3 regions of the Halalkalibacter flavus genome follow, and region 2 is predicted to be linked to each of the others. Evidence: riboswitches for the same ligand, from Rfam matches in the RefSeq annotation. Region 2 holds a riboswitch; each other region holds the start of a gene.
What was found. Region 2 has a riboswitch for lysine ahead of SAY88_RS02860 (aspartate kinase). Riboswitches for the same ligand answer to the same signal wherever they lie in the genome.
Positions count from the first base shown of each region.

Region 1: it holds a riboswitch for lysine, as region 2 does, so the genes downstream of both, SAY88_RS18425 (Na+/H+ antiporter NhaC family protein) here and SAY88_RS02860 (aspartate kinase) in region 2, are expected to answer to the same signal.
Region 3: it holds a riboswitch for lysine, as region 2 does, so the genes downstream of both, dapA (4-hydroxy-tetrahydrodipicolinate synthase) here and SAY88_RS02860 (aspartate kinase) in region 2, are expected to answer to the same signal.

Region 1 covers NZ_JAWRVK010000034.1:665-11,556, reverse strand. Annotated here, with positions in the region: gene SAY88_RS18440 (sodium-dependent transporter) at 1-1,024, opposite strand, end outside; gene SAY88_RS18435 (hypothetical protein) at 1,330-1,602, shown strand; gene SAY88_RS18430 (PstS family phosphate ABC transporter substrate-binding protein) at 1,766-2,935, opposite strand; gene SAY88_RS18425 (Na+/H+ antiporter NhaC family protein) at 3,062-4,660, opposite strand; lysine riboswitch at 4,879-5,060, opposite strand; gene SAY88_RS18420 (dihydrofolate reductase) at 5,260-5,745, opposite strand; gene fbpA (Fur-regulated basic protein FbpA) at 6,039-6,212, shown strand; gene galE (UDP-glucose 4-epimerase GalE) at 6,281-7,306, opposite strand; gene SAY88_RS18405 (VanZ family protein) at 8,107-8,538, shown strand; gene SAY88_RS18400 (hypothetical protein) at 8,548-8,997, shown strand; gene SAY88_RS18395 (DMT family transporter) at 9,070-10,056, opposite strand; gene SAY88_RS18390 (helix-turn-helix domain-containing protein) at 10,185-10,763, shown strand.
Region 2 covers NZ_JAWRVK010000003.1:67,651-78,542, forward strand. Annotated here, with positions in the region: gene SAY88_RS02825 (AMP-binding protein) at 1-84, shown strand, start outside; gene fadR (fatty acid metabolism transcriptional regulator FadR) at 185-778, shown strand; gene SAY88_RS02835 (enoyl-CoA hydratase) at 792-1,571, shown strand; gene SAY88_RS02840 (electron transfer flavoprotein subunit beta/FixA family protein) at 1,667-2,437, shown strand; gene SAY88_RS02845 (electron transfer flavoprotein subunit alpha/FixB family protein) at 2,454-3,431, shown strand; gene trxA (thioredoxin) at 3,680-3,994, shown strand; gene uvrC (excinuclease ABC subunit UvrC) at 4,131-5,909, shown strand; lysine riboswitch at 5,977-6,164, shown strand; gene SAY88_RS02860 (aspartate kinase) at 6,282-7,523, shown strand; gene SAY88_RS02865 (YslB family protein) at 7,565-7,960, opposite strand; gene SAY88_RS02870 (TrkH family potassium uptake protein) at 8,354-9,706, shown strand; gene SAY88_RS02875 (succinate dehydrogenase cytochrome b558 subunit) at 10,002-10,631, shown strand; gene sdhA (succinate dehydrogenase flavoprotein subunit) at 10,645-10,892, shown strand, end outside.
Region 3 covers NZ_JAWRVK010000006.1:122,876-133,767, forward strand. Annotated here, with positions in the region: gene SAY88_RS06180 (homoserine dehydrogenase) at 1-776, shown strand, start outside; gene SAY88_RS06185 (aldehyde dehydrogenase family protein) at 793-2,232, shown strand; gene SAY88_RS06190 (M24 family metallopeptidase) at 2,278-3,477, shown strand; gene SAY88_RS06195 (DMT family transporter) at 3,651-4,586, shown strand; gene SAY88_RS06200 (hypothetical protein) at 4,739-5,203, shown strand; gene dapA (4-hydroxy-tetrahydrodipicolinate synthase) at 5,310-6,197, opposite strand; lysine riboswitch at 6,333-6,516, opposite strand; gene SAY88_RS06210 (aspartyl-phosphate phosphatase Spo0E family protein) at 6,587-6,727, opposite strand; gene SAY88_RS06215 (YhcN/YlaJ family sporulation lipoprotein) at 6,991-7,704, shown strand; gene SAY88_RS06220 (hypothetical protein) at 7,755-8,324, opposite strand; gene SAY88_RS06225 (hypothetical protein) at 8,442-8,624, shown strand; gene SAY88_RS06230 (Cof-type HAD-IIB family hydrolase) at 8,891-9,754, shown strand; gene SAY88_RS06235 (YbgA family protein) at 9,770-10,741, shown strand.

The DNA of each region.
Region 1 (10,892 bases), on a different contig from region 2:
TCGAAATGAGAGAAGACAACCCGGCAAGTACGAGTGAACCAAAGAACAAGACCCCAAATAAGCCATTCATTCCCGGGAAGGTGTTAATGATCTCTGGAAAAACAACAAAGGCAAGACCAATTCCAGCATCAGCAACATCAGCTACACCAACACCAGATGCTTGGGCCATAAAACCAAGTGCTGCGAACACCCCAATCCCAGCTAACAGCTCAAAACTCGAATTACTAAAACCTGTAATAAAGGCATTATTTGTAATGTCTGACTTTTTCGACAAATAACTCGAGTACGTAATCATAATCGCAAATGCAATCGATAAACTGAAGAAGATCTGACCATAAGCTGCCACCCACACTCCTGGTGACATAATTTCACTCCAATTAGGCTTAAAAAATGCATCGAGACCTGTTAGAGCTCCTTCTAGAGTAATGGCACGAATGACAATGAGTAAGAACATAGCCACAAGTAACGGGATAAAGATCCGATTGGCAATTTCAATTCCTCTTCTAATTCCTTTAAATAATACACCGAGTGTTATAACCCAAACGATCACCAATGGGATCAGCACACCAGGAACTAGGGCTCCTATATCTCCAGGTGCCCCCCCTGAGACTACATCAATTCTTTGGAGATATTCCCCCATTAAAAAGCCACCAGTGTCTTCTCCCCACCTTTGGTTAAAGGCAAAATACGTGTAGGACAACGCCCACGCAATGATAACAGCATAATAGGTCGCTATAACAAATGAAATTGCTACTTGCCACCAACCGATCCACTCGGTTTTTTTGTTCATGCGTGCGTAAGTAAGCGGAGCTGAACCCCGATACTTATGGCCAAGCGTGAATTCCATAATGAGAAGAGGAATACCAGCAGTTATAAGAGCAAATAAGTACGGTAAAAAGAAAGCTCCTCCTCCATTTTCATAGGCGACATAAGGAAAACGCCAGATGTTCCCTAGACCTACAGCAGAACCAATGGCCGCCAAAATAAAACCAGCACGAGTTCCCCATTGTTCTCTCCCGTTCATTGACTTCACCTCTCTCGAAAATTTGATAAAACACTTTCTATACTTATTTATTCTGAATATTAACACTTTAGTATAAAAATTTTCTATTTTGTAGAAAACGCTTACATTTAAAATTAATCCTATTACGCTTTGCTACAGTGAAGAGGAAAAGACGGTGAGCAAGATTCATAAACCTATGCTTTTATAATTTCTTTGATTGTGTTTTTTCATGGGGAGTTGTCACACTCACATAAAGATTGAGTACGATGAATTAATATAGAATAATTTTGATAAGTAGTTAGAACGTTTAAAAAGGAGGTGGTAACTTGGCTAGATATAGGAGAAAGCCGGAAATTATTGAAGCTGTAAAGATCACCAGAACGATCACAATTGAAACTGCCAGTGGTTCACTTACAGGCAACCCAGGAGATTATCTTATTACAGATAAATACGGGGAACAGTATCCTTGTGATGCCAGGAAGTTTGAACAAACGTATGAACGGGTTAAAGATGGAAAAGACGTAACTACGTTTATTAAAAAGGCATTGCGTAAAGTCAAAAGAAAGTCGAAAGAATTCTTTGTGAAATCTCAAGGATAAAATTTAAGTAATCATTTACTATCCTCTTGAAACAAATAGATTGTTTCTACAAGAAGCAACATTGTTCAAACGAGGGTTTTCTTTTTGTTCTGAATCACTCTTATATGAAAAAAGCCTAGCCTCGAATGAAGCTAGACCTTTTCCGGCTATTATTAGCCCTTTTTCACTCACTATTTACTGCTACATACCCTGTCTCTTCGATAAGACGTTGTCCTTGTTCCGATAAAATCCACTTAAGCAAGACATCAACATTCGGATTGTCGCTTCCCGCTGTAATCGCATAAAATTCTGAAGCGAAAGGATAGGAACCACTGCGAATCGTTTCTTTATCTGGATACACGCCTTCTATTTTGAGGTGGCGGATTTCCCCGTCTTTCACCATCTCATTTGAAAAGAATCTGAACGTATATCCTATTGCATTTTTATAATTTTTGTAGCTAGAAACTTCTTCAAATACGCCTCCCATACCTGATACGACATCTTCAGTTAGGGGATCTGCAATTGGGACATCCTCCATAATCTTTTCTAATGCCGTTTGACTGCCACTGTCAGCTGGACGTTGGAACGCACGAATCGATGTATTCTCTCCCCCAACTTCACTCCAATTTGTTATTTTTCCTGAATAAATACCTTGTATTTGTTCAATTGAAAGCCCTGTTATAGGATTTTTTTCATTTACAAAAAAAACAAATGCCTCACGACCAATTGGAGTCATCTCTAGCTCGATCCCACGCTTTTGTGCTTGCTCTAATTGGCGTTTCGATGGAGCTGCAACAAAAATTATATCCACTTGTCCGTTTAGTAAATGTTGAAATGCCTCCCCTGTCTGGTTTGACATCACTTCACTTTGATGAACATTATATTCTTTTTCTGGATAAGTCGCTCTCGCAAAGGCAGAATAGACTGGATACAAAGCTGTAGCTCCATCGAGAATGGGGAGATCGCCTTCTAGTTTTACATTTGCAGGTTCGTCTAAAGCTACAACATTTGTATCATCATGAAATGGTTGATACCCATATAAATTATAATCTTGATCACTTACCGTCACGATACTTCTTTGATAACTTTCAAAAATCTCATACACAGCTATGGAAATGAGGCACAATGCAAGAAAACTCATTACCGTTATCTTCAATGTCTTTGGTTTTAGCAGACGGAAGATGACGACAACTGTTATCATCATTAAACTGACCGATACAACGACAATCAGTGGCGTATAAAAGGTTATCCCACCCATAAGCAAACTAATGACTGTCCCTACATAGCCGAAAAAACCTAGAACAACGACCATAATTAATGCGAGGATAAAATTGAGAACTAGGTTGGGTTTCATTGAAAAACTCCCTTTCAAACAATAAGTTATGATTCTACTTTCACTTTACCATAATCATACAATTTTAATAGCTTTCTTTTACGTAAAAAAGGGTCAACCTCAGTTAGAAGTTGACCCTTTAATGAATTATGCATTTGCACTCACTTTTTTTAAAACCATCACTGTTACAATCAGCAATGCAAAAGCGACCACTAAACTCAGTACTACGCTAGTCGTAAAACCTAATACTAGATAAGAAATCACTGTAATTCCAGCTGCAATAAGTGCATAGGGAAGCTGGGTAACAACGTGATCAATATGATGACTTCCTGCTCCTGTTGAAGAAAGAATCGTCGTATCTGAAATCGGAGAACAATGATCACCAAAGATCGATCCAGCTAGAACCGCTGCCATCATCGGTAAGATTAATGTAAGATCAATGACCGCTGCCATCTCACCAGCAATTGGAAGTAATAAGCCAAATGTACCCCATGATGTACCTGTAGAAAATGCTGCAAAACCAGCAATCACAAACAAAATGACTGGTAAGAACATTGGAGGAAGGTTTGACTGTTCAACAAGTGACGCTAAATACGTTCCTGTCCCTAGATCACCGATAATTGAAATAAGTGTCCATGCAAAGAACAAAATATAAATGGCTGGCAGCATTGACTTCATCCCAATAACTAACGAAGCTCCAAGTCCAGTACCTGATTTCGGCTTAAACACGTTCAAAATAAGGGCAATGGCTAAGCCGAACAAACCACCATATACAAGGGCTGACGCAACATCTGTGTTTTCAAAAATCGTCAGAATCGTTACATCGCCTTCTGTCCCTTCAATTCCTGTTGTCACCATAAAAAATACTGTACCAGCAATTAACGCAATGATCGGCCATACTAAGTCGCCAACCTTGCCTTTTTCACTTGCTGCAATATCATCTTGAGCACCAGGAATCGGGCCAAGATTTGCATTAAACAATTCACCTGATTTCATCGCACGTTCTTCATGAGCCTTCATCGCACCAAAATCAAGATTGAACCATGCTACAGCTAATACAAGCCCAATCGCTACTAATGCATAAATGTTCATAGGGACCATTAATAAAAATGCTTGCAATGCTTCATATTGAGTAACAGAATGCGTTGCAAAAATTCCTGCAATAATCGCTATAATGTAAGCCCCCCAGCTTGAAATTGGGGCAATTACACACATTGGAGCTGCCGTTGAATCGACCAAATACGCTAGCTTTGCACGAGAAATACGGTGTCGATCGGTTAACGGACGACTTACATTTCCGACTGTCAAACTGTTAAAATAGTCATCAATGAAAATAATAAGACCTAGAACAACCGTTAATAACTGTGCACCAACACGCGTTTTCACACGCTTCATTGCCCACTCACCAAACGCCCTACTCCCACCTGAACGGGTAATAAGAGCAGCCATCATTCCTAATAATAATAAGAAAAGAACGATAAAGAATTCCCATGTATTAATAGCAAACCCTTCATCAATAATCGAACGAGTCACAGTACCGAATGTAACGTGTTCCACATCAAAATCAAAAATGATACCCATCACAATGCCATAAATATTCGCGGCTGCTGCAAGTGGATTAAAATTATTAACCATGAATGCCCCAACAATAGCACCTGTACCAAGTGATAATAGCACTTTTCTAGTAAGAATAACCATCACAAGAGCTAATATTGGAGGGACTAAAGATAAAATAGATGATTCCATAATGATACCTCCTAAAAATGTATGGTAGTTACATAGATGAAGGACTAACTGCAATAGAAATATACAACTATGAGTGCTCCACTCTGACAACTGATACTAGGTGGAGCAAAGAGACATAACGAAAGATTCTTACTTGTTCCGTTACTAGTCCCTTTTCCATAGAAAAAAGCGATAGTGGATAACCCACTATCGCCTAACATCCGCGCGTGAATCCCCATAATCATGGTAGTCCTCCATAACTTGGCTACACCAAGTTATGACAGCTCTGCACTTATTCAATACAGATCCAGCAAAAGCAGCCTGACCTCTACTTCCACTTCGGCGACGGCCCCTTTCCCTTTCCCTCAACGTTGTCATCCTTAGAAAAGATACTCTTAGCAATCGCGCCTCTACCTCATCGTAACAATGAGGCACCTCTATTTAATTACCAATTATGGATGTTATCATGTTTCTTCTTTATTAGCAATGTTAATTTGAACCACCTAAAGTTCCTGTTTGTGTTGGTGATAAAGTATGGTATTGGATTTTATGTCCTTATCACAATTTTAATTCCATCATATTCGAGCCACCAAACTATTTCCTTACAACCCGTCAAACTATCATTTCTTTCTCTCATAGGTACGAAACTCATGACGATAACGATTTTTCTCGTCAACAATCCCTTCTTCGACAGAAACGACTTCCCACTCATTCTCATCAATTTCTGGGAAGAACGTGTCGCCTTCAAAGGTCTCATCAATGTATGTGACATACAACCTATCAACATGATCCCAAAAAAGCATGAACACTTCTGTTCCACCTATGACAAAACATTCTTCATCTTGCTTTACTATATTTAATACTTCTTCAATCGAGTGTACAACCGCACAGCCTTCTGCTTCATATTGTCTATCTCTTGTTAACACAACATTTCTTCGCTTTGGCAATGGTCTACCAATCGACTCGTACGTTTTTCTTCCCATCACAATCGTATGGCCTGTCGTAACTCTTTTAAAATACGCCAAGTCCGCTGGGAGGTGCCATGGCAATTGATTTTCTTTTCCTATTACCCGTTCTTGATCCATTGCAACAACAAATGAAATCATATGTACTATCCCCTTTTCTAACCTTCTTTTTGTTTTATCGTATCATAATTTAGCCGCTCGACAATATTATTGACCCAATGGTCAGAAAATTGCTCGGTTCTACGTAGAACAACATCACATCTCGCCACAAGCTGTTCTCCTGTATTTTCTTAATATTACCGGGTTAAAGCTTTTTACCTATTTTCCATAACTTTTCCTTTATTAAGGTTGACAATTACATACAAAAGAATTTATAATTATGAATGTAAACGCTTACAGTTTTGGTACTACTTTGCAAAAGGGGAGTGTTCGTATTGTCTTTGAAAACATTGTCTCAATTCGATAAGGAAAAAATTATCGATACCCTTTTAGAAAATCAATTTTTCAAAATGCCTGATGGCCGTCAATTATATGAAGCAACAGAAGAAGAGTTAAGATTACTTATATGCTCTGAACTTGAACAAGGTAATCACCATATATTTTTCTAACCAACTAATAAATTGGGATTGTCCTAAAAGGTCAAAAACAGACCTTTTAAGACAATCCCTTTCGTTACTTATTTATATCCATCAGGATTACTCTCTTGCCATCTCCACGAATCGGCACACATTTCTTCAATCCCTTTTTCTGCGCTCCAGCCTAACTCTTCTTTTGCCTTAGATGGATCTGCATAACAAATCCCTACATCACCAGGTCTACGCTCAACAATGGAATATGGCACGTCACGATTGGAAGCTTTTTTAAATGCTTCGACCATCTCAATGACACTATATCCATTTCCAGTTCCCAGATTATAGGCCTTTGCTCCTGTTGTTGTCACTATCTTTTCAAGAGCTTTTAAGTGACCTTTGGCAAGATCTACGACATGAATATAGTCTCTGACTCCTGTTCCATCTACCGTTGGATAGTCGTCCCCAAATACTTTTAATTCCTTTAACTTTCCAACAGCTACTTGGGTAATAAATGGCATCAAGTTGTTCGGAATACCATTAGGGTCTTCTCCAATTCTACCACTATGATGGGCACCGATCGGATTAAAGTAACGAAGCAATGCGATGCTCCACTCTTTGTCTGATACGTACAAGTCTCGCAAAATTTCCTCAATCATCAGCTTGGTACGTCCATATGGATTGGTAGCACTTAGCGGGAAATCCTCTAAAATTGGTACACGATCTGGCATTCCGTACACCGTTGCCGATGAACTAAATACGATGTTCTTCACTCCGTAGGATTGCATCAGTTCACAAAGAACCAACGTTCCTGTAATGTTTGTATGATAATAGTGGAGCGGAATTTCAACAGATTCCCCCACTGCCTTTAACCCTGCAAAATGGATAACTGCTTTAATGTTATGTTCTGCAAACACTTTCTCCAAAGCTAGCTTGTCCAACAAATCTACCTCATAAAACAGAAATTCCTTCCCGCTTAATTCTTTGATACGATCAATCGATTCATATTTGCTATTTGAAAGATTGTCAACGACAACAATTTCATACCCCGCATCTAACAGCTCTACACACGTATGGCTCCCAATATAGCCCGCCCCGCCTGTTACCAATATCACAAAACTCACTCCATTCATAAAGTCCCAAAAATAGAGGTCAAATACGTTTCCCTCCTCATTCTCTTGGTAATATCTTACCATATTGATAAATACTTTAATAGAAAGAGCACTGAAAAAAGTGTGGTTCCCCTTTTTCAGTGCTCTTTAAACAATGAGCGGAGCCGTTGCAATATTTTATGCGTTCTATAATGGGTTTCATAGGTGTAAACTTGCTTTGCACCGTCAGCTGACTTAGGAGGCTCATGTTCCTCTTAGAACGCGTGCAACGTGTGGAGCCATTACAACTTACTCGATTTTGCTAAAGAGTCTTTTACCACGGTCCTCTCGTTTTTTCCTTTTTCAGTAACCTCTACTACATCAGCCATTTCACCCATCCAAAAATCGATAGCCAAAGTGGAATACTTAATGCAATTCCCCAAAATAAACCGACAAATACATCTCCATCATACTGTTCCATCGAACCAACCTCCTCGTAGTATTAGTCTTGGCACATTACGGATGTTTCAAACGAGGAACCATTGCACATATGAAAATAAGTTTGAAAAACTGCTATGATGACTAAACTGCTAGTAATTGATCTGAAAAAGGTCGCCTTTTCTTTTTCAGTTCTATGCAATGTGCAGAGCCGTTGTCATGTTTATTAAGCCTTTTATGAGCGGGGTTCATAGGTGCAAACTTGCTTTGCACCGGCAGCCGACTTTAGGAGGCTCATGTTTCTCATAGAAGGCGCGCAACGTGCGGAGCCATTGCTACTTAATCAACTAAAAAGGTCGCCTTTTCCTTTTTCCGTTCAATCTAGAACATGGAGGTGTGTCTACTTGGCTTTATGGTTGTTCATAACTTGGATCATTCTATTAGCTATATTGCTTTTTACACAAAGTGCTAGTGATTTTTTTCGTCATGGACAGCTTCACTTTGCTATTACAACTGCCCCCCAATTTTCAGGCTTTTTCCATATGTATTCGTTTGTTGATCGAAGTATCTATTTTTCCATACAAAAACTTGGCCATTTTATTGCTTTTTTTATTTTGGCATTCTTAAGTACAATTGTTTTTCGAACAATCGTAGGCGCTCTGTTCTTTTGCTTCTTTCTCACATTTTCAACAGAATTTATCCAGCCATTTTTTAACCGAGACGGAAGATTGCTAGATATATTGATTAATGCGTCCGGTACCATGTGTTACTTATTCCTGTATGCCCTCTTTCATAAACGTAAATCGATAAACTTGAGCGAAGTTCAATCTAGTTAGGAGGATTTTATGATCAGAGCAGTTATTTTTGGAGTGTTTTTCGTCTTTCTTTGTGTTGCCATCCCTAGCTTTTTAGGCTTTTATCACAGTTCTAATCAAACACCAGAGAAAGTGACTGAACCACAAAGTGAACATCAGATTGAAGAGGAAATAGAGACAAAGTCCGAACAACACGACTTCAATGAACAAAGTGAGAATGATGAAGTTGAGGACCAACAACTAAAAAGAGAGGACTCTAGTGACGAGCTCGTTTTTTCTAATAGAGATGAGGCAATTGAAGCCGTGTTGGAACGGTTTTCACTGACCGAATTAATTAGCATTTTTACAAGTGTTCGTAATGGTGTTGATGATGAAAAGCGGGATGAATTGGTTGCGAAACTACAGGAGCAATTTACAGATGAAGAAATTGAGGCGTTAAAAGTTATTGGATTTGCCGAGTTAGAAAAAGTTCTTCAATGAGCATTTACATATGCCAAAAACGCCTAGAGCTCAACTCACTACTAGGCGTTTTCTTCTAATAAAATCAACGTTTTACACACTTTGTTCCTTCCGTAGTTGACCGAGTGGCGGTTGCTTTGTTTTCATCTTTTTAGTGAAATAACTATGCATAAGCATCCCGATCACAATAAGACTCATTCCGATCATTGCCATTCCATTTGGCAAAGGGGTCGATAGCAACGCGATCTCTCCCATTAACACAAAAAGAACTTGAGTTGATTGGGTCGCTTCAACTGCTGCAAGCTTCTTCTGGTTTCCTCTTACCCGGTCTGTTGCAATAAAAAATAAGGTCGTTGCAACGACGCCTGAACTTATGGCGACAATAAAGGATTGGAGAATTTGATCTGAAGAAGGAGCTCCAACCTGGATAAAAGCAACTAGACTGAGAACAAGCCAAAAAGGAATCGTAACTAATGTCATTCCGAAGACCCGTTGAAAAGTATCAAGCCGCCCTCCACAAACCTCCATCATTTTTCGGTTTCCAAGTGGATAGGCGACAGCAGCAAACATAACGGGCAGAACACCGATCATCGCCGTTTGCAAGGATACACTATTTGCATTCTGTAGCTGCATGAGAGCGACACCAAACAAGATCATAAGAGAAATACAAAATGCGCCTAAAGGAATTTTTTGACGGATTTTTTGAATTCCTTTGTTTGTTTGAACCGATTCCAAAAAAAGGGGAGCCAATAATGTTCCTGCTACGATAACTAATTGCCATGTTCCTGCTACCAGCCAACCAGGTCCATAGGCAGCTGCAAACGTAATCGGAGCATAAAATAAAACAAACCCAACAAAACTCCAGCCAAACCAAGGAATAGGATGCTTCCTAATTTCAACTATAATTTGTTTGACATTATTCCGAAACAAGACAATTAGAAATAAAAAAGGAAGCATAAAAAGAAACCGTAATGATGAACTCCACATCCAACTTCCTCCCGCTAGTTCCATCGAGCGGTTCAATATAAACGTAACCGCAAAAAACATCGCAGCAAATAACCCTAGTGTAATTTCCTTCATATTCTCACCTTCCAGAAGAAGCAATAGATATAGTATAATATACTAACTGATAACTATAATATACTCCTAATTTTGGAAAAGATCCACTTATATATTATGTATAAAACCTAAGCAAGGGAGGAATTTATTTGAAGCGCTCACATCAAACAGACGCAGAAAGATTGGCCAAACAAGTGGGATTGACTTTAAGAAAAATAAGGCAGGAACGTGGATTAAGCTTGCAGCAACTAGCTGATCTTACAACTGTCAGCAAACTTACATTAGGAAAAATTGAGCGCGGTGAAGCAAACCCATCACTCTCAGTCATTTGGAAAATTGCCAATGGTCTTGAGATCCCAATATCCCTTTTGCTAAATGAAGACAGCGACATTAAAATTTCACGTAAACATAAAGGAAACAAAGTAGTAAGCGCCAATGAAGCATGTACGCTTGAACCAATGTTTGACGTTTCAACATTTGGATCAAGTGAAATTCACAGAGCATTCCTCAAACCAAGAAGCGAATACAATCCAGGCGCCCACCAATTAGGTGTGGTCGAGTATGTTACCGTTATGACTGGAGAACTATTGATTCAAATAGATGGTGAGTCGTTTCATCTGTACGAATATGACTCCATTACATTCAATGGAGATAAGGAGCATACATATATAAACCCAACTGATCGTACGACTGTCCTACACTTCGTAATGACATATTCGAAGTCATAGTAGGGAGTGTCTCTTCTAAAAGGTGCGTAGCGAACGGAACCATTGCCTCCTCTGTTCCGGACTTTCGAGATAACCCCTTGGGGTCGAGTGACTTCTGCTCCATTTTACTCCGGAAAAACTATATCATAG
Region 2 (10,892 bases):
CCTAAAACGATGGTTGGCAAAGTATTAAAACGAGTATTAATAGACGAAGAAAAGCAAAAGCTAAGGAAAGAAAAAACAAGTTAATCTGACCGAAAATTACAAGGATATCATTGACATTAATTTTCTTTTTCACTAAAATAAGAAATATGAATGAATATTCATTCACAGCAAAGGAGAGACAACAGTGGGAAAGAAAAAAGGACCTAAATATAATCAGATTATAGATGCAGCAGTAAAAGTGATTGCAAATCACGGCTATCATCAAGCTCAAGTTTCCAAAATCGCGAAAGAAGCTGGTGTGGCAGACGGAACCATTTATTTATATTTCGAAAATAAGGAAGATATACTTACATCACTATTTGAGGAAAAAATGGGTAATTTTGTACAGATTATTCGTAACCAGATTACAGAAGATTTATCAATTGAAGATAAGTTTTTACTACTCATTACAAAACATCTAGAACAACTAGAACAAGATCATCATTTGGCGATCGTTACACAACTTGAATTACGTCAATCCAATACAGATCTTCGCTTGAAAATTAACGATATTTTAAAAGGGTATTTATTGTTAGTAGATGAATTATTAACTGAGGGAAAATCAAATGGATTTTTTCTTGAAGACTTAGATAATCGATTAGCAAGGCAAATGATATTTGGAACCATTGATGAGGTAGTGACAAACTGGGTAATGAAAGAGTGCAAGTATGATTTAAGCGGGTTAGCTGTTCCAATTCACAAAATGCTACTCGGCGGACTTCGTTCGAAACCTTCATGATAGGAGTGAGAATGTGGAGTTTATAAAAGTTAATATTAGTAATCGGATTGCTACAATTATATTACAAAGGCCACCAGCTAATGCTTTGTCAAGAGCTGTCTTGAAAGAACTTGATCAAGCTTTGACAGAGCTTGAAGCAAAGGAAGAGGTAAACGTTCTTCTTATTAATGGAGAGGGACGGTTCTTCGCTGCTGGTGCAGACATTAAAGAGTTTACGCAAGTAACAGACAAGGAAGACCATGAAAAACTTGCGAGAAGTGGGCAACAATTATTTGACAGAATGGAACAATTCTCTAAACCAATTATTGCTGTTATTCATGGTGCTGCATTAGGAGGGGGATTGGAACTTGCGATGGCATGCCACATTCGATTATCAACAGAGGATGCCAAACTAGGGCTACCTGAATTACAGCTTGGTCTAATACCTGGGTTTTCTGGGAGTCAGAGGCTTCCTCGTTTTGTAGGTAGAGCGAAAGCTTGTGAAATGCTTTTAACAAGTGACCCAATAACCGGTCTGGAGGCAAGGCAGCTAGGGCTAGTGAATGCAACATTTTCAGAAGAGACTCTTTTAGAAGAAGCTCAAAAGCTAGCTAGTAAAATAGCAGCAAAAAGCAAAATAGCAGTCAAAATGACTTTAGAGCTATTGTTGTATGATCAACCTCATGACCATGAAAAAGGTTCGATTCGTGAAGCTGAGTTATTTGGTCAAATATTTAAAACGGATGATGCAAAAGAAGGGATTAACGCTTTCATGGAAAAGCGCAAACCAATCTTTAATAAAAACAAGAAGTAATCATGATTTAGTGGTATTTATCAATAGAATAATAACAATGGTAATTTCAACCTTTTAAAACTAGTAATCTTAAAAGAATATTAGGAGGGACGAAAATGAATATTTTTGTTTTGATGAAACGCACATTCGATACCGAGGAAAAAATTACTATTAGTGGTGGCCAGATTGATGATAGCGGAGTTGAATTTATCATTAACCCATACGATGAATACGCAATTGAAGAAGCGATTGTCTTGCGAGATGAACATGGTGGAGAAGTGACAGTTATCACTGTTGGTGAAGAAGAGGCAGAAAAAGAACTACGAATGGCACTCGCAATGGGGGCTGATAAAGCTGTTTTAATTGACAGTGAGGAATTAGATGAATTAGATCAATTTACAACAGCTACTTTACTCGCAGCTTATTTAAAAGATCAAGAGCCTGATATTATTTTAGGTGGAAATGTTGCTGTAGATGGGGGTTCTGGTCAAGTCGGCCCAAGAGTGGCAGAAATTTTAGGCATTCCACAAGTAACGACGATCACAAAGTTGACGGTTGCTGATGAAACAGCAACAATTGTCAGAGATGTTGAAGGGGACGAAGAAACGATTGACGTTTCTCTTCCGGTTCTTGTTACAGCGCAACAAGGACTTAATGAGCCGAGGTATCCTTCATTACCAGGGATTATGAAGGCAAAGAAAAAGCCATTGGAAACACTTGATTTAGATGATCTTGACTTGGATGAAGAAGGTGTTGAAGCGAAAACAACAACGGTCGAAATCTTCTTACCACCAGAAAAGCAAGCAGGGAAAATTCTCGAAGGGGATTCTGCTGCTCAAGTAAAAGAACTTGTATCATTACTTAAATCTGAAGCGAAAGTCATATAAATAGGAGGGGATCAATATGGCGAAAAAAGTACTTGTCATTGGAGAAGTTAGGGATGGAGAGTTACGCAACGTCTCGTTTGAAGCAATAGCCGCAGGAAAAACAGTTGCCAATGGAGGAGAAGTGGTAGGTGTTCTTTTAGGGAGGAATGTAAGCGGTTTATCTGAGGAGATGGCTCAATACGGGGTTGATCGTATTGTCGTTGTTGATCATGCTGATTTGGTAAGCTATTCAACAGATGCCTATCAACAAGCATTGTTGCAAGTGTTTGATGTTGAAAATCCGGAAGGAGTTATTCTTGGTCACACATCAATTGGCAAGGATGTTTCGCCACGTCTTGCAATGAAGTTACAGGCAGGTCTTGTTTCAGACGCTGTTTCGGTTGAACTTGATGGAGAAGATTCTGTTTTTACGCGTCCAATTTATTCAGGAAAGGCGTTTGAAAAGAAAAAAGTAAAGGAAGGTGTAGTATTTGCAACGATTCGTCCGAATAACATTGCTGCACTTGAGCCGGACCCTGCACGAAAAGCGGATGTCTCCAATCTTACAGTAGAAATCAAAGACTTACGTACAACCATTAAAAATGTAGTACGAAAAGCTACAGGCGGTGTAGACCTTTCTGAAGCAAATGTAGTTGTGGCAGGAGGAAGGGGAGTTAAAAGCAAAGAAGGCTTCGAACCACTTCAAGAGCTAGCTGATTTATTAGGTGGAGCTGTTGGAGCTTCCCGTGGGGCTTGTGATGCAGACTACTGCGATTACGGGCTGCAAATTGGGCAAACAGGAAAAGTCGTCACACCTGATTTATATTTTGCGATCGGTATATCAGGAGCTATTCAACACCTTGCAGGGATGTCAAACTCCAAAGTAATCGTTGCGATTAATAAAGATCCAGAAGCTCCTATTTTTGAAATAGCAGATTACGGCATCGTTGGTGATCTGTTTGAAATAGTACCGATCTTAACAGAAGAATTAAAGAACGTATTAGTGAAAAGTTAAGGGAAGAATGTTTGAAGGAATAGGCTAGTTGTGGAAAAAAAGACGTAAAATCATTTTGATTTTCGTCTTTTTTAGTGGTTGCAGAAGGGAGGAATGATTCCGGAAATAAGCAAAATACAAAAAGTACGGGAATCAAAAGGGATAAAGTCAGGAAACAATAAGGGTGAGCAATAAATTCGCCAGCAGTGGAAGTGTTTGGTATAATTGTGCTGAAGTTATCATGTGAAGGAAAAAAGGAGGATTTTAATATGGCGATCGTAAACGTAACAGATCAAACATTTGCTTCTGAAACAAGTGAAGGAGTTGTTCTTGCAGACTTCTGGGCACCGTGGTGCGGACCTTGTAAGATGATTGCTCCAGTCCTTGAAGAACTAGATTCTGAAATGGGCGATAAAGTAAAAATTGCTAAGCTTGATGTGGATGAGAATCAAGAGACAGCTGGAAAATACAGCGTCATGAGCATCCCGACACTTCTTGTTTTCAAAGATGGAGAAGTTGTCGACCAAGTAGTTGGGTTTCAACCGAAAGAAGCTTTAGCTGAGCTTCTAAATAAACATCTATAAAGCTTAGAGTGACTCCATTATTCGAAAAGGGATGAAGGGGTCACTTTTTCTTTTATTTACATTTCGTGTAATTCCAGTTTTTCTAACTTGCATTTGTTTGCCTTCTAGCGAACAATAGAAGGTGAGGTGGAATACGATGAGTCAAATTAAAGAAAAATTATTGATTCTTCCTGATCAGCCTGGCTGTTATTTAATGAAGGATCGGCAAAATACAATTATTTATGTTGGAAAAGCAAAAGTACTAAAAAATAGAGTTCGATCATATTTTACTGGTTCACACGATGGAAAAACACAGCGTCTTGTAAGTGAGATTGCTGACTTCGAATATATTGTTACCTCATCAAATATTGAAGCATTAATCCTGGAAATGAATTTAATTAAAAAACATGACCCGAAATATAATGTCATGTTAAAGGATGATAAATCTTATCCTTATCTTAAAATTACAAATGAAGAGCATCCGAGGCTGATTACGACTCGCCAAGTGAAAAAAGATGGGGGGAAGTATTTTGGCCCTTATCCAAATGCCGGAGCGGCAAATGAAACAAAGAAGCTGCTGGATCGACTTTATCCACTGAGAAAATGCCGGACGCTTCCTGATAAAGTTTGTTTATACTACCATATTGGACAATGTCTTGCTCCGTGTGTGTCAGAGGTTACAAAAGAGCAAAATCAAGCAATGGTTCAAGATATTACGAAATTTCTTCGCTCTGGCCATGATGAAATTAAAGGACAGCTCACTGAGAAAATGATGAAAGCAGCAGAAGATATGGATTTTGAACGAGCAAAAGAAATACGTGATACGCTTGCCCATATGGATACCGTTATTGAAAAACAAAAAATGATGATTGGTGACCTCGTTGACCGCGATGTCTTTGGCTTTGCTTATGATAAAGGATGGATGTGTGTTCAAGTGTTCTTTATTCGTCAAGGAAAGCTAATTGAACGGGATGTTTCCATTTTTCCTTTTTATAAAGAGGCATCTGAAGATTTAATGACGTTCATTGGACAGTTTTATATGAAAAAAGAACATATAAAGCCAGCAGAGATATTACTTCCCGATGAAGTAGACAAAGACTTGATGGAACAACTGTTAGAAGTGAAAACACATCATCCAAAAAGAGGGAAGAAAAAAGAGCTACTTGACCTTGCAAATCAAAATGCTGCTATTGCACTGAAAGACAAATTTTCGTTAATTGAACGTGATGAGGAAAGAACAATAAAAGCGGTCGATCGATTAGGGGAAGCAATGGGGATTCAGACTCCATATCGAATTGAAGCGTTCGATAACTCTAATATTCAAGGAACAGATCCTGTTTCAGCAATGGTTTGTTTTGTAGATGGAAAGCCAAGCAGAAAAGAATATAGAAAATATAAAATTAAATCGGTTGAAGGACCAGATGATTATGGTTCGATGCGTGAGGTGATTCGCAGAAGATATGTCCGCCTCTTAAAAGAGTCTCTTCCTTTGCCGGACTTAATCGTTATTGATGGAGGAAAAGGCCAAATTGCTGTTGCTCAAGAGATAATCGTTGACGAGCTTGGGCTATCCATTCCTGTTTGTGGCTTAGCAAAAGATGAAAAGCATCGAACATCTCAATTGCTAATGGGAGACCCCCCTGCTATTGTTCCTCTTAAGCGAGACAGCCATGAATTTTATTTGTTACAACGAATTCAAGATGAAGTACACCGTTTTGCTATTACTTTTCATCGGCAAACTCGTTCAAAGACGTTCTTTAAATCGGAATTAGATGATATCCCTGGAGTAGGAGAAAAACGAAAGCGCCAGCTGCTGAAGCATTTTGGATCGGTGAAAAAGTTGAAAGAAGCAAGTGTTGATGAGTTAAGAAAGCTATCGATTCCGGAAAAGATAGCTCAAACCATCGTTGAAACATTAAATGGAAACGATAAATAATCTCTTGCGATTAGATTGATTTTTTGCTAGAATGTTAATCAATTGAATATGCCACACTTCAAACGAAGTGATTGGTAGAGGAGCGAAAACCAATAGTAGGCTTTCCGAGAGTAATGAGGCTCGTTGAAGAAGGATGAAAGGGGAATTCGCCGAAGTGCAAGAAAGACTCATCTTTCTAGTGCTGGACCTATGTTGAAGAAGCATAGGGCTGTCACATACCTAGACCCAAGTGGTATGTGGAGAACTATCTCACGAGAGAACAGGGAGCAGTGTGGTACCGGACTGGTATACATGCAACAGTGAGGGGGTTTTCCTTATTGTTGCTTTTTTGCATTCCATCACAACGTGAGGAACAAGGAGAGGAATCGGATTATGGCTAGAATTGTACAGAAATATGGCGGAACGTCAGTAGGTTCAGTAGAAAGGATTCAACATGTCGCATCTAGAGTAGAACGGGCAGTGTTGGCAGGAGATGAGCTTGTCGTTGTTGTATCGGCAATGGGGAAGTCTACAGATGAATTAGTTTCTTTGGCTAACCAGATTACAGATTCGCCAAGTAAAAGGGAAATGGACATGTTACTAACAACTGGAGAACAAGTAACGATCTCATTGCTTTCAATGGCATTACAAGCTAGAGGCATCGAGGCAATCTCATTAACTGGTTGGCAGGCTGGTATGCAAACGGAAGCTAGTCATGGTAATGCACGGATTGAATCAATTAATAATGACCGAATTGAAGCAGAACTAGCTAAGGGTAAGGTTGTCATTGTTGCGGGATTCCAAGGAATCAGTGAAAGCGGTGAAATTACCACTCTTGGTCGAGGAGGCTCTGATACAACAGCGGTAGCACTTGCAGCCTCTCTTAAGGCGAGTCGTTGCGATATTTATACAGATGTAACAGGTGTTTTTACGACGGACCCGCGTTACGTGAAGAAAGCGAGAAAGTTACACTCTATTTCTTATGATGAAATGCTTGAAATGGCTAATCTTGGGGCTGGGGTTTTACACCCACGAGCGGTTGAGTTTGCGAAGAATTATGATGTACCACTTATGGTTGCATCTAGTATGGAAGATACAGTAGGAACCATGATAGAGGAGGAAGTATCGATGGAACAAAATTTAATCGTCCGAGGAATTGCATTTGAGAATGATGTGACAAAGGTAACGGTAAAAGGCTTACCTAATCGACTAGACACATTATCAAAACTATTTACTACATTGTCAGAAAATCAAGTGAATGTGGATATTATTATTCAAAATCAATATGATGACGAACACGTAAATATCTCATTTTCCATTACACAAAGCTCATTAAAAGGAACTCTTGCTGTTTTGCAGGAAGCTCAAGATGAATTGCAATTTGAGGATGTAACGTTTGAAGAAGAATTAGCGAAAGTCTCAATCATAGGTTCTGGAATGGTATCCAATCCAGGTGTTGCAGCAAAAATGTTTGACGTCTTAGCTAAAAACGATATTTTCGTAAAAATGGTCAGTACATCAGAAATTAAAGTGTCTGTCGTTATCCAAGAGATAGATATGGTCTTAGCTGTAGAAATGTTGCATGAAGAATTTAAGCTTGCAGAACAAGTTGAAGAAGCTGTTGTTACAGTGTAAATAAAGGTAAAAAAAGTGAAGCTAACTGAGCTTCACTTTTTTTATTGAATTGAATCACGTTTATCTGTTTCAACGGTAATAAGGACACTATCTTTCGTTTTTGAATAGGTAGCTCCGCTAATACATTCTAACCACATTTCAACTTGTTGAGCTAGAAAGCCAGTCTCTAGTTGATAGCACCGCTTATCATCATTGTTCATCCATGACCCTTTTAATTCAAACACTTGCAATTGCTTCTTCTCTTTAAGTTTCGAAAGATTACCCCAATCAGCTTTTTCAAAAAAAAGGATGGCATCTTCAACTGTTGAAACTGGATATTTTCTGGCTAGCGACCTTCCAATCCAATATAAAATGGCATCATGATCTTTACCTAATAGGTCTTGCAGAACGTCATTTCGAATAAGGTCATACCCAAATTGATCTGTTCGAACTTCCATAAAAACATGCCCCTCTCCATACTTTGAAGCCAAAATGATCAGACAGCTTGTCGATCGTCTATGTATACTATCGTTCCAAATGCCTTTGAAATATATTTACTTTTTGATCATAAACGATGTCGTTGTTGGGTACAAGGAATAAGCTGGAATACAGAACGAAAGTAGGAGAGGTGAAAGAAAAAGGGAACCCCGCCCTTTTTGAAAAAAAGCGAAGAAGTGGCGCTGGCTCCACACGCCGTGCGCTCAAAGGAGAACCCCACTCCTTTGGGCTTAAAGCATCACGGCGGCTACGCTCATCGCTTCGAGGTGAAAGAAAAAGGGGAACCCCGCCCTTTTTCATTCACCTCTTAAAATGGTATACTTAACCGCGAATAAATCGGAGGTACATAAAAAATGAAATCAGGGTTGAATCAATTTCTTTCACCTTTTAGGATCATCATTATTTCATATATTGTTGCAATGGTGATATTCAGTCTTCTATTATATTTACCAATTTCCCATCAGCCCGGTGTAACTTTAACATACTCTGAAGCTTTATTTACTTCGGTAAGTGCCGTAAGTGTGACTGGGTTAACGGTTGTAAATGTTTCGGAAACGTATAGCTACATCGGAATTATTTTTTTAGCTATGGCTATTCAACTTGGTGGAATTGGTATTATGACGATGGGAACTTTCGTCTGGATGTTATTTGGTCGAAAAATTAATTTTGCTCAGCGTATGCTAATAATGGTTGACCAAAACCAGATTAATTTTTCGGGACTTGTTAATTTAATGAGAGGGATATTAATCGTAGCTTTAATTATTGAAGCAATAGGCGCCCTTATTCTTGGTACATATTATATTAGGTATTTTGATACGATCGGACAAGCCTACTATCAAGGGGCATTTGCATCACTCAGCGCTTTTACGAACGCAGGGTTTGATGTAACGGGAGAATCACTAATTCCGTTTGCAAATGATTACTACGTTCAATTTGTAACAATATTGCTCATTTTTGGAGGAGCTATAGGATTTCCAGTACTACTTGAAATAAAAGAGTACTTTTCAAAAAAAGATGAGAATTTCAAGTTTAGTTTATTTACAAAAATAACAACTACTACTTATTTTGCAGTTTTTGTTTTAGGGGTAATTGGTATTTGGGCGCTTGAAAGTGGCCATTATTATGTAGGTCTTGAGTGGCATCAACAATTGTTTTATTCTGTGTTTAATTCAGCAACCTCCAGAAGTGGTGGTCTTGCCACAATGGATATCTCGGAATTAAATCCAGCAACTTTGCTTTTTATTTCTGGTTTAATGATTATTGGAGCAAGTCCGTCCAGTGTAGGTGGGGGAATTCGAACTACCACGATCGCTGTAATGTTTTTGACAATTCGCAGTTTCGCACTTGGGAAAGAAGATGTAAAAGTTTTTGGGCGTGAAATTCATCCTGAAGACAAACAAAAGGCTTTCATTGTCTTATCTGTTTTCCTTGTTTTATTATTTGCAGCAGTTACGCTTATTACTGCTTTTGAGTCAAGAAACCCAAATGTCACTTTGCTTGCTATCATTTTTGAAACAGCATCTGCGTTTGGTACATGTGGATTATCAATGGGGATAACTCCTGACTTATCTATAGCAAGTCAATCTGTTCTAATTATATTGATGTTTATAGGTCGAGTTGGATTAATCGCTTTTCTGTTCTCTGTTCGAAAACGTGAAACGAAAACACACTTTAAATATCCGACAGAAAGAATTATTATCGGGTAAATTTAGTAGATAAAATGGAAATATTGTTATTTTCGTTGAAAAGCCCTTTGTACAGGGCTTTTTTCTCTATAAGAATCTTGGAAGAGTTGTATACGTTTTCTTGACGATGTTATCTGTTGGGAGTACAATAAATTTGTCAGATTTTTTTCACAGAAACTTGCTAAAAGTTTCATAATATTGATGCTTGCAATCTATCATATTTTGTTTGCTAGCCTCAATATACTATACAAGGATAGAAAAAAATCATCGAGTTACATGTTTGGTAGGAAAAAATCATTTGTGGGGGGAAAAAGGTATGGCTGGCAATCGGGAATTTTTTAATCGTAAGCTACATTCTTTACTTGGTGTCATTCCAGTTGGACTATTCCTAGTTCAACACTTTGTAATTAACCATTTTGCAACACGAGGTGCTAGTGCTTTTAACCAGGCAGCTCATTTTATGGAAAACTTACCATTTCGTTATCTTCTAGAAATCTTTTTAATTTTTATTCCACTGCTTTATCATGCAATTTATGGATTATACATTGCATTCCAAGCAAAAAATAACACAGCTAGATATGGGTTCTTCCGTAACTGGATGTTCCGTATTCAGCGTTGGACTGGAGTATTTCTAGTAATTTGGATTACGTGGCATGTATGGGAAACTAGAGTAGCTGCTGCGTTCGGTGCAGAAGTAAACTTTGATATGATGGCTAATATTTTCAGCAATCCTTTTATGATCGTATTTTATATTGTTGGGGTTATTGCAGCGACGTTCCACTTTGCTAATGGTCTTTGGTCATTCGCAGTATCTTGGGGGATTACAGTAACACCACGTTCACAACAAATTGCAACATATGTAACAATGGGTATTTTCTTCGCATTAACGTTTGTTGGAATTAGAGCAATTCTAGCATTCATTAATCCAGACTTAGCAAACATTTAAGGAGTGGGTCAATATGAGTAAAGGTAGAATTATTGTTGTCGGAGGCGGACTAGCTGGTCTGATGGCAACAATTAAAGCAGCAGAAAAAGGGGTACCCGTAGATCTCTTCTCATTAGTTCCGGTAAAACGTTCACACTCAGTTTGTGCACAAGGTGGAATTAATGGTGCGGTTAACACGAAAGGTGAAGGAGACTCTCCATGGGAGCACTTCGATGATACAGTTTATGGTGGAGACTTCTTAGCAAACCAACCTCCGGTAAA
Region 3 (10,892 bases), on a different contig from region 2:
CCATCGAGAAATCTAATGCAGATTCTGTTGTTGAAATGACGTTTACAGACGTTGTTACAGGCCAACCTGCTATCGATCATTGTACTTGGGCTTTCTCGAATAAGAAGAATGTTGTGATGACAAATAAAGGTCCTGTTGCCTTAGCATATGATACGCTATCCAAGCTTGCTGAAGAAAATGGAGTCCGCTGGTTTTTTGAAGGCGCCGTAATGAGCGGTTCTCCGGCGTTGCGTTTACCAGTAGAAACTTTAACTGGAAATGATATCACTGAAATACGCGGTATTTTAAATGGTACAACGAATTATATGTTAATGCGGATGGAAGAAGGGCTTAGTTATAAAGAAGCACTTCAAGAGGCAAAGGAAAAAGGCTATGCAGAAGCAGATCCAACTGCTGACGTCGAAGGGTACGACGTTTTATATAAGGTGTTAATTTTAGCGAATGTGGTCCTGGGTGTTCCGTTGAAACGAGACGATGTTACGTGTAAAGGAATAACTGGTGTAACACAGAGTGCCATAGAAGAAGCAAAGAGATTAGGGAAATGTTGGAAATTAATTGGTTCATTGAAAAGAACAGAAGAGGGAGTAAAGGGTTCTGTTGCTCCGGAGATGGTGATATTAGATGATCCATTAGCAGGGGTATCAGGTGCGATGAATGCAATAACCTATCACTGTGACTTGTCTGGACCGATTACACTTGTCGGAGCAGGAGCAGGAATTAAAGAAACGGGATTTGCCGTTCTTATCGATTTAATACACATGGAACGCAACAGGTAACAAGAGGGGGGATAAAATGAAAAACCAAATCGTTCAAGAGCGTATGTTAATTGGAGGCGAGTGGGTTAAGGCAAAGGAAGAAATGGATGTCTTTGATCCAGGTACGGGTGAATTAATTGCAACGGTACCGTCAGCGAGTGTGGAAGATGTTAAGGAGGCAATTAAAAAGGCAAAAGATGGTGCAAAAAAAAGTGCAAATTTATCTGTGCATGAGAGAATGAACATTCTTCATAAGGCAGCTTCCTATATAGAGGCAAATAAAACTAGCTTTGTAAATACAATCGTAGCAGAAAGCAGTAAAACAATTCGAGAAGCTAGGAAAGAAGTGATTCGCTGTATTGAAACACTCCGATTAAGTGCTGAAGAAGCAAGAAGAATTGATGGGGAGACGATCCCTTTTTCACAGATGCCCGGTCATGAAACGAGAGTTGGGTATGTATATCGTTTTCCAGTAGGAATCGTTGCAGCAATTACCCCATTTAACGATCCTCTTAACCTTGTTGCACATAAAGTAGGTCCAGCTATTGCAGCAGGGAATGCAGTTATCGTTAAGCCAGCATCTCTGACTCCATTAAGTGCTTTACGATTAGCAGAAGCTTTCTTACACGCGGGACTGCCAGCAAATATACTATCTGTTATTACAGGACGTGGTTCTAATATATGCGATCCATTAGTAGAACATGACGATGTTAGATTTGTTTCTTTCACGGGAGGCTATGAAACTGGCAAAGAAATTACGAAAAAAGCCGGAGTTAAGAAAACAGGGATGGAGCTAGGTTCTAATTCACCAACCATTATTCTAAAAGATGCAAATGTAGAAGAAGCCATTTCGTCAACAGTGTCTGGGGCATTTGGAGTGGCAGGTCAAAATTGTATTGGCGTCCAACGAATTTATGTTGAGTATCCCTTGTATCAAACATTTTTAACTCGATTTGTTAAAGAAACAAAAAAATTAAAAGTAGGAACAAAAAGCGAAGAAACAACAGATATCGGACCGATGATCTCTGAAAATGAAGCAAAGAGAGTTGAAAGCTGGATAGTTGAAGCAAAGAAACTAGGTGCATCCATTTGTTGTGGAGGGGAAAGGAAGAAAGCTTATGTCGAGCCAACTGTCTTAACGAATGTTCCGATACAAGCAACAATTGCAACACAAGAAGTCTTCGGTCCAGTCGTACTCATTGAACCTGTTGATTCGCTCCAAGAAGCGATTGAGCAATCAAATGACAGTGGATATGGTTTGCAAGCCGGCATTTTTACAGAGAAGCTAGAAACAGCATTTCAAGCAATTCATGAGCTTCAATTTGGAGGGGTCATGATTAATGATAGCAGTGATGTGAGAATTGATGGAATGCCATTTGGTGGGATAAAGGGTTCTGGAATTGGTCGCGAAGGAGTTCGATATGCAATTGAAGCAATGACCGAACAAAAAGTTGTAGCTTTTAAATTACAAAAATAGCTGTTCTCTAAATATGAGAGTGGGGCTTAGAAAGAGGTGAAATCTTTGTTTGCATTAGAAGAGTACACGAGAAGGTTGGAGGCCGTCAAAAAGCGGATGGTTGATGAAGGGGTCGATGTTCTCCTTATTTCTAACCCTTCCAACATGTATTATTTAACAAATTATTCGGCTTGGAGCTTTTATGTCCATCAAATGATGGTTGTAACGTTAGAAGACGCTCAACCGTTATGGATTGGGCGTCAAATGGACGCAAATGGTGTAGCAAAAACAACGTGGCTTGATGAACACCATATTATTGCCTATCCCGACTTTTATGTTCAGTCAACGGAACGACACCCGATAGACTTTGTCGCTAATATATTAACGGAAATTGGTCAAAGTAGGAGAACGATTGGGATAGAAATGGATGTTCATTATTTTACAGCTCTTTGTTATGAACGGTTAAAGCACGGTCTGCCAAATGCGACATTTAAAGATACGTCAAGCTTGGTAAATATGATTCGGCTTATAAAATCAAATAATGAAATCACTTATATGAAAAGAGCAGGAAAGATTGTGGAGAATGCCATGACAGCAGCATACGATCGTGTTCAAGTCGGTGTTCGAGAATCAGATGTTGCAGCAGCGATTTATTATGCTCAAATAAAGGGAACGAAAGAATTTGGTGGGGATTATACTTCGATTGTACCTATGATGCCAACAAATGAGAATACGTCTTGCCCCCATCTCACATGGACGGATCGGCCTTATCAAAAAGGTGATTTTTTAACTTTAGAAATTGCTGGTGCCTATAAACGATATCATGCACCAATGGCAAGAACGATGGCAATTGGCACAGCCCCAAACGAGGTTAAGGAACTTGCTAAAGTCGTTGAAGAAGGAATTGAGGCAACACTTGATTTTATTCGACCTGGAATTCGTGCAGAAGAAGTTGAACGAATCTGGAGTAAAACAATTGGTAAACATGGGCATAGAAAAAGCTCCAGACTTGGCTATTCCGTTGGATTAAGTTTTCCACCTGATTGGGGAGAGCATACCGTTAGTTTCCGGCCAGGAGATGAAACAATCTTAAAGCCAAATATGACGTTTCATTTAATGCCAGGTATTTGGTATAACGATTATGGAGTGGAAATAACGGAAACGATTCGCATAACAGATCAAGGTGTTGAGCTTTTAACAAACTTCCCACGTGATTTGTATGAAAAGCCGATGTTATCAATCATATCAGATGAGCATACGTCTTAAGGAGCAAGGTGACTCATGAGGCAAAGCATACCTCTTGAGTCAGTTTTTTTTGTGTTTTAGCACAAGTGTAAGGGGTCTCATTTAAAAAATTGTTACGTAACACGAAAAAATAGTGACCTTACATATTGGTGGTGGTAAGATACAACTACGGAATGTAGAGAGGACGGTTTGCTATGAAAGAAAAATCTCTGCTATTCACATATGGCATTGTCTTTTTTGTGATGATTATTTGGGGATTAAATGTTGTTATGTTGAAAGTGTTAGTAGAGGCATTTCCACCAATAACAATGACCGTATTTCGAATTATGGCTGCAGGAGTGGCAACAGCTGCTATCATTCTCGGAAGTCGAATTATGAGAAAGCTAACGAAAAAAGAATGGAAATACACGCTTTTAGGAGCGCTTTTTGGCGTTATTGCTCATCATTATTTCTTAGCAATGGGCTTAACAATGACAAATGCTTCGAATGCTGTTTTAATTTTAGCGCTTCTTCCGCTATCGACTTCGATCCTTGCTGTTATCTTTCTTGGTGATCGTTTAACGAGATGGAGGATCGTCGGAATAGGTTTAGGGTTTATTGGTGTACTTTTTATTCAAGGCGGGGGAGGAGATAGGGCTATATCTCTAGGTGAGATGTATATTTTTATCGCAATGTTCGTTCAAGCGATTAGTTTTATTTATATTAAAAAAGCGACTGCAACTTTAGATTCAAAACAAATGACAAGCATGATGCTGCTAATTGGATCAGTTGGACTTCTTGTCATTAGCTTTCTGTTAGAACCCGGAAGTTTTGGAAGGATGATAGGCGCACCATTAGGCGTCTATGTTATCTTTTTTGTTTCAGCGATTGTCGCTACTGCGGTTGGGCATTTTTTGTTTAATGCTGCAATCCAAAAAATTGGAGCAGGGCAAACGGCTATTTTTAATAACTTTGTACCTTTTTTTGGGTTAATTAGTTCAGCTATCTTTTTAAACGAACAAGTATACTGGTATCAAACATTTGGATTTATTTTTATTGTAGTCGGTGTGTTATTTGGAACTGGTTATATTGAGAATGCATGGATGAAACAAAAAACAATATCTAAAACATTACAGAAAAAAAGCGTGTAGTAGCATTTTTCTTAAGTCTCCATTATTGTAAAGAAACATTATATATCAGTAAAAAACCAAATCGAACGCCGGTTTGGTTTTTTGCTGATATATAAATAATGATATTGGACACTTTAATAATAATAAAAAGTTGATTGAGGTGAAATTGTCATATGATAACAAAAAGACATTTCTTGTTTAATATGGGTTTAATGATTCCATGGTTATCTTTAATATTTATAGGGAAACGGAATATAAAACGTTATTCTTTTGCGGGGTTTTTTATTATTGTTTTTGAGATTATCAATCACTTGTATGGACATAAGCGGAATTGGTGGAAGTTTTATGATAAACAAAAATCATTTCTTAGGGACGAACTTCCTTTTAGTGTTGGCCCCTATATGCCTTTATCTATGTGGATACTTAAATATTCGTTTGGAAACTTTAAAAAGTTCGTTCTCCTTAATGCTCTAGCTGATGCAATTTTTGCTTTTCCGATCATTGATGTTCTTAAAAAATTAAAAATTGTACGTCTCAATCAATTAAATCATCTTCAGTTTTTTATCTACTTACACTATAAAGCGTATTTATTATATGGGGTGCAGTATTTATATGAGAAAGCAAAAGGATTTAGTTGATTTATCTACTATGAGGTTCATTAAGCTCCTTGTAAACATTCAACGTTATGACATTAAGGTGAATAAAACCCGCTCAGAGTGATCTCTGAGCGGGTTGGTCTATTAATTAGCTAACAAAAAAATTAATGTTTGGTTGTACAACTGATTGTAGTTCTTGTTGTTGCTCAGCCGTTAAAGGAATAAGAGGTAAGCGAACAGGGCCTGCTTTGATCCCTTTCATTTCCATTGCAGCTTTTACTGCTGTTGGGTTAGGTGCCATGAATAGAGACTTCATCACTGGGAGAAGTTGACGATGCTGCATAGCAGCTGCTGTCACTTGACCTGCTTGGTAGTTACGAACCATTTGCTGCATTTCGTTACCAACAATGTGGGACGCAACGGATACAACTCCGGCTCCACCAATAGATAACATAGGCAATGCTAAACTATCATCTCCACTATATACAGTAAAACCTTCAGGAGCGTGTTCAATGATTGTTGCAATTGCATCTAAATCGCCACTAGCTTCTTTGATTGTGACAACATTAGGTAGCTGTGCTAAACGTAATGTTGTTTCTGCATTCATATTGACTGCACTTCTCCCAGGAATATTATAAAGCATGACAGGAAGTTTCGTTGCATTTGCAATCGTAGAAAAATGCGCATAAATTCCTTCTTGAGAAGGCTTATTGTAATAAGGTACGACAAGCATGATTCCATCTACACCGATTTCTTCAGCCTGTTTTGTAAGTTCAATTGAGGCTTGAGTATTATTTGAGCCTGTTCCAGCGATAACTGGAATTTGGCCATTTGCTGTTTCAACGACAGTTTTAAACAGCAATAATTTCTCCTCTGTAGAGAGAGTAGGAGACTCTCCTGTCGTTCCAGCTACGACGACTGCATCCGTTCCATTTGCGATAAGATGTTTTACGAGCTCTTGTGTTGCAGGTACATCAAGTTGTCCATGTTGATTAAATGGTGTGACCATTGCCGTGATAATACGACCAAAATTCATCCAATTCACCCTCAATTCATAAATAATTTTCCATATACGCAGGGGAAGATGGGCTACTGGGAGGCACAAAAAAACAACAATGAGGCCTCTACTCATTGTTGTTAGGTTTAGCAAATGCAGCAAAACCAATTCAATGTGTGAGATAGCCCTCCATATAGCAATTTTTGCTATATGACAGTACTGCCCTTATTTAGAACAGTCCCAGCTAATGAGACATGAGATCTCATTAACTTCGGCAAGTATCCCTTTCCAATTAGCATCTTCAGATCTCATTCTCCTCCGCTAAAGTACTTTTGATCCTTGCACCTCTACCCTCACTTCAATGTATGAAGTAAGATATAACGTAATTTGTGTCTACCTTACCAAATGTTTACGATGTTTGCAATGCTTTAATGAGAATTTCTTTGTAATAAATTTAAAAGCTTGTCCAGTTCTTGACTACACTCAACGGTTACTTTTGCTGTCATTCCATACTTTTTAGCAAGGTTCAGCATTTGTAATCGTTTTTGCTCAATTTCTACACATATCATATTGCACTCCACCTCAAAAAGAATGAACAAACAGACGACTTGATTAGGCTGAAATGGGAAAGTAGCGCTGATGTGTGTCTAAGCAAATGTCTATTTATAAAAATTATTATACCCATTAGAAGTATGTTGAAAAGTGTTTCTTCTAAAGTAGTCATAAATAGATGAAATTAGCAATAAAACGACAAAAATTGCAAGTTGATTTCTAGATATTTTCAGGTTGAGATGTGGATTTACTTCGCACAATAAAGGTAGGAGGGATTCCAATGAAATGTGTAGGTTATTTGGTCATCACGGCCGCATTATTAACAGGATGCACCATACCTCAAGAAGCGGAAATGGGAGCCAGCCCTGACAGGAATGAAGGTTTTAATGGGTATGGAGTACAACAGGTGCGTGCTCTAGAAGGACCTATTAGTGATATGATGGTCCCAGATCAATCACCAAAAGGGTTAACAGATCCAGTACGTCATTTAACAGACAGAGGATCATATACAACGCGGCACCGGAATTTGAGTATGAAACATGAGGGACTTAATCAACAAGGAGCCCGAATTCTTAGTAATCGTCCTGGTGTTTTGCGTGATAAATACTCATACAGCAACGATCCTCATGTTGCGCGAAATAACAATGGAATGAGGAATCAGCAAGCGACAACAGAAATAACGAGGGAGATTGAGACGCGTGTTGAATCATTAGAAAATGTTAGGGATGCCCATGTTATGACAGATGGCAACCATATTGTAATTGGTGTTGAGTCAAGAGAACAAGACCGAGTAAAGCTAAAAAGGTTAGTGGAAGATGAAGTACGACAAATAACCGACCTTAGAAATGTCCGTATTACAACAGATCGAAAGATGATTAACCGAATGAATGCTGTCGAGCATCATGTTGGTCTTGATAAACCATTTGATTCCATTGGTGGAACAGCTGGGGAACTAACTGATTTAGTGGATGATGCAATACACGGTCGTAGATAAAAGCAGGGAAGAAAAAATCCCTGCTCTTTTTGTGTGTAACACAATTCTGATTAATGAATTCCGAAGTCTTCAGTGACTGAAAGGAATTCACGTTCCATTAATTTATGCGACAAAATTGCATTTTCGTAATAGACACGTGCGTTTGTCACTTGAAGATGATGAACAGGATCTTTAATGTCTTTTAAAATTCTCTCCAATGCATCAAGTTCCATTAATGTTGAAATATGTACATGATGCATACTATCAAACGGTTCTGGTCGATTTAAATCAATGAATTCAGAGCTCTTATCGCGAATGTTTTTTATTTTACTTAACGTAGTGTCGACATCAGCTGATTGAACATTTGGTTGATCAAAGAACGGAGCGATCTCTTCTAACAAGGTGGCAGTGTCACTAATATAATGTCCGGCTTCTTCTGCATAAGATTGAAGCGCAGTATAACGAGGAACCCTTTGTTTGTTTTGATCTCTAATACTAGGAGGGGCAGGGACATCATTTTGATAATGAGCTCTAAATTGCTGAGCTTCTACATCACCTACAATATCTGCTTCCGAATCGGCTCCGCAACTTGCAAGAATCAAACTGGTTCCAAATAAGATCAAGACATGTTTCTTTTTCAAGGTGCATCTACCTCCGATATACAAACGTTTCCCCTAGTATGAATCAAGAAGGAAAAAGTATGCATTAACGTTAAAGTTCCTCCGTATGATGTAGCAAAGGGAAGAGGAGGAGCGCAAATGTATACTGCATTATTAATTATTTCAATCTCTATTATATTTCTGTTGTTTTTGGGGTTTATGATGTTAGGGAACAGGGTTGCGCATACACTCGAATATTTGCAGGCGAAAGAAGCAGATCAAGAACTCGCTGAAATTGAGGAAATGATGAAGCAATACAATAAAAGAGAGAACGATAAATAAAGGAGTTGTCCCAAAAGCCAGAATAGAGAAGGCAATGGCGCCGTTCGCTACGCGCCGTGAGTGTGTAACCCAATCCTCTCAAGGCTTTTAAAAGATGTAGCGACTCTGCTCATTGCTTCGGGGGTGTTTCAAAAGGTCAAAAACAGACCTTTTGAAACACCCCCTTAATTATAAAGGTGCCTTTTTAATATGTTGTATTTCTTTATATGATATAGTAAAAGGATTAAAAATAACTTAAAGAGACAATACATAGGAGTGGAAATACATTGGTTAAATTAATTGCAATTGATATGGATGGTACATTACTTGGTGACGCGCATGAAGTAACAAAAGAAAATGCTAAAGCAGTGAAAGAAGCGCAACAATTTGGTGTTGAGGTTGTTGTTGCAACAGGACGAGATGAAAGAGAAGCTCGGTACCCATTAAAGCAAGCTCAAATTACCTGCCCTGTTATTAGTGTGAACGGAGCACAGTTTCGAGATAGAAATGAAACCCTATTATCGACGATCCCACTTCTAAAAGAAAATAGCAAAGAAATATTTGATATGTTACTTACACATGATATTTATTTTGAGTTATATACAAACAGAGGAACATTTTCTGATAACTATGAAAAGGCAATTCAAGCAGTTATTGACTTTTTCGTTTCATCAGGTTCTGATGAGGATTTTAAAACATTGCAAACGATGGCTAAAGAGCGATTTGAGATGGGATCGATATCTTTAGTGGGAAGTTATGATGAGCTACTAGATCAAGAAGATACGGTTATTTTAAAAGTATTAGCGTTTTCAAAAGACGAACAGAAACTAAATGAAGTAAGGGAGAAGCTTCATGAAATTCCAAACATAGCAGTTAGTGCCTCTGCTCCAGATAATATCGAGATTACGAATATTCAAGCTCAAAAAGGGATCGCTGTACAAGCTTATGCTAAACAACTAGGGATTTCCATGAATGAAGTAATGGTTATAGGAGATAGTTTTAATGATGTATCCATGTTTAAAGTGGCAGGATATAAAGTAGCGATGGGAAATGCGGAACAAGCGATCAAAGACCTTGCTGACTTTGTAACAAAGCAAAATGATGAAGATGGAGTCGCATTAGCCATTCGAAGGCAACTGAATGATAAGTAGATAAGAGGTGAAGGTGTGCGGACATTTGCTAAACCGAAAGTGGTAGTCAGTAAATGTATGGAGTTTGCTGCTTGCAGATATAATGGCGATCAAATAAATGAGCCTACCGTTAAGAAGCTAGCCGACTATGTTGAATTTATCCCTATTTGCCCAGAGATGGAAATTGGTTTAGGAACACCAAGAGAAGTAGTTCGGCTTGTTTCCAATGGAGATGAAAATAAATTAATTCAACCGAAAACGAATGAAGATTTGACGCTTCAAATGACGGAGTTTTCTAATGAGTTTCTAGAGGATATTGGTGAAGTAGATGGATTCTTGTTGAAAAATCGTTCGCCGACGTGTGGAATAACAGATGCAAAGGTGTATAGCGGAGTCGATAAATCTCCTGTTATTCGAAATGGTAGTGGAATCTTTGCTACTCGTATTGAGTACTTCTTTCCATTAAAGCCTCGTGAAGACGAGGGGCGACTTAGAAATTTCATTCTTAGAGAGCATTTTTTTACCCATTTATTTACGATTTCAGAATTTCGATCTGTTAAGCAAACGAAGAGCAAATCAGAACTGATTCTTTTTCATGCAAAGAATAAATACTTATTTATGGCTTATGATCAAGTCAAGGTGAAACAGCTTGGAAGAATCGTAGCCAATCATGATCACTTTTCCATTGAACAGATAATTGAAAATTACGAACGTGCACTAGATGAGTTGTTTATTAATCCTCCAAAGTCAACCTCACATATGAATGTTTGTCAGCATGTATATGGTTACTTTTCTAAACATCTTACAAAAGCTGAAAAAGATCATTTCTGTCAGTTGTTAGATCAGTATCAGAATCAAAAAATTCCATTAAGCAGTGTGCTTGGGATTCTTCATTCATGGTGTCATCGCTTTGAAAATGCATATTTATTAAATCAAACATATTTCGAACCTTATCCTATAGGGCTAATAGCAATTAGTGATTCTGGGAAAGGAAGGGCTTTATCGTAGGTTGGCTTTGTGTCAGCCTATTTTTTTTGCTGTCTGTGTCATTTTTTACATTAATTTCATAAGAATGTATTAATACAATAACAAAAAAGGTGTTGACTGATATAGAACAGTTGATATATAATAAAACCAAGATAAAGAGAAGAAAAATTCA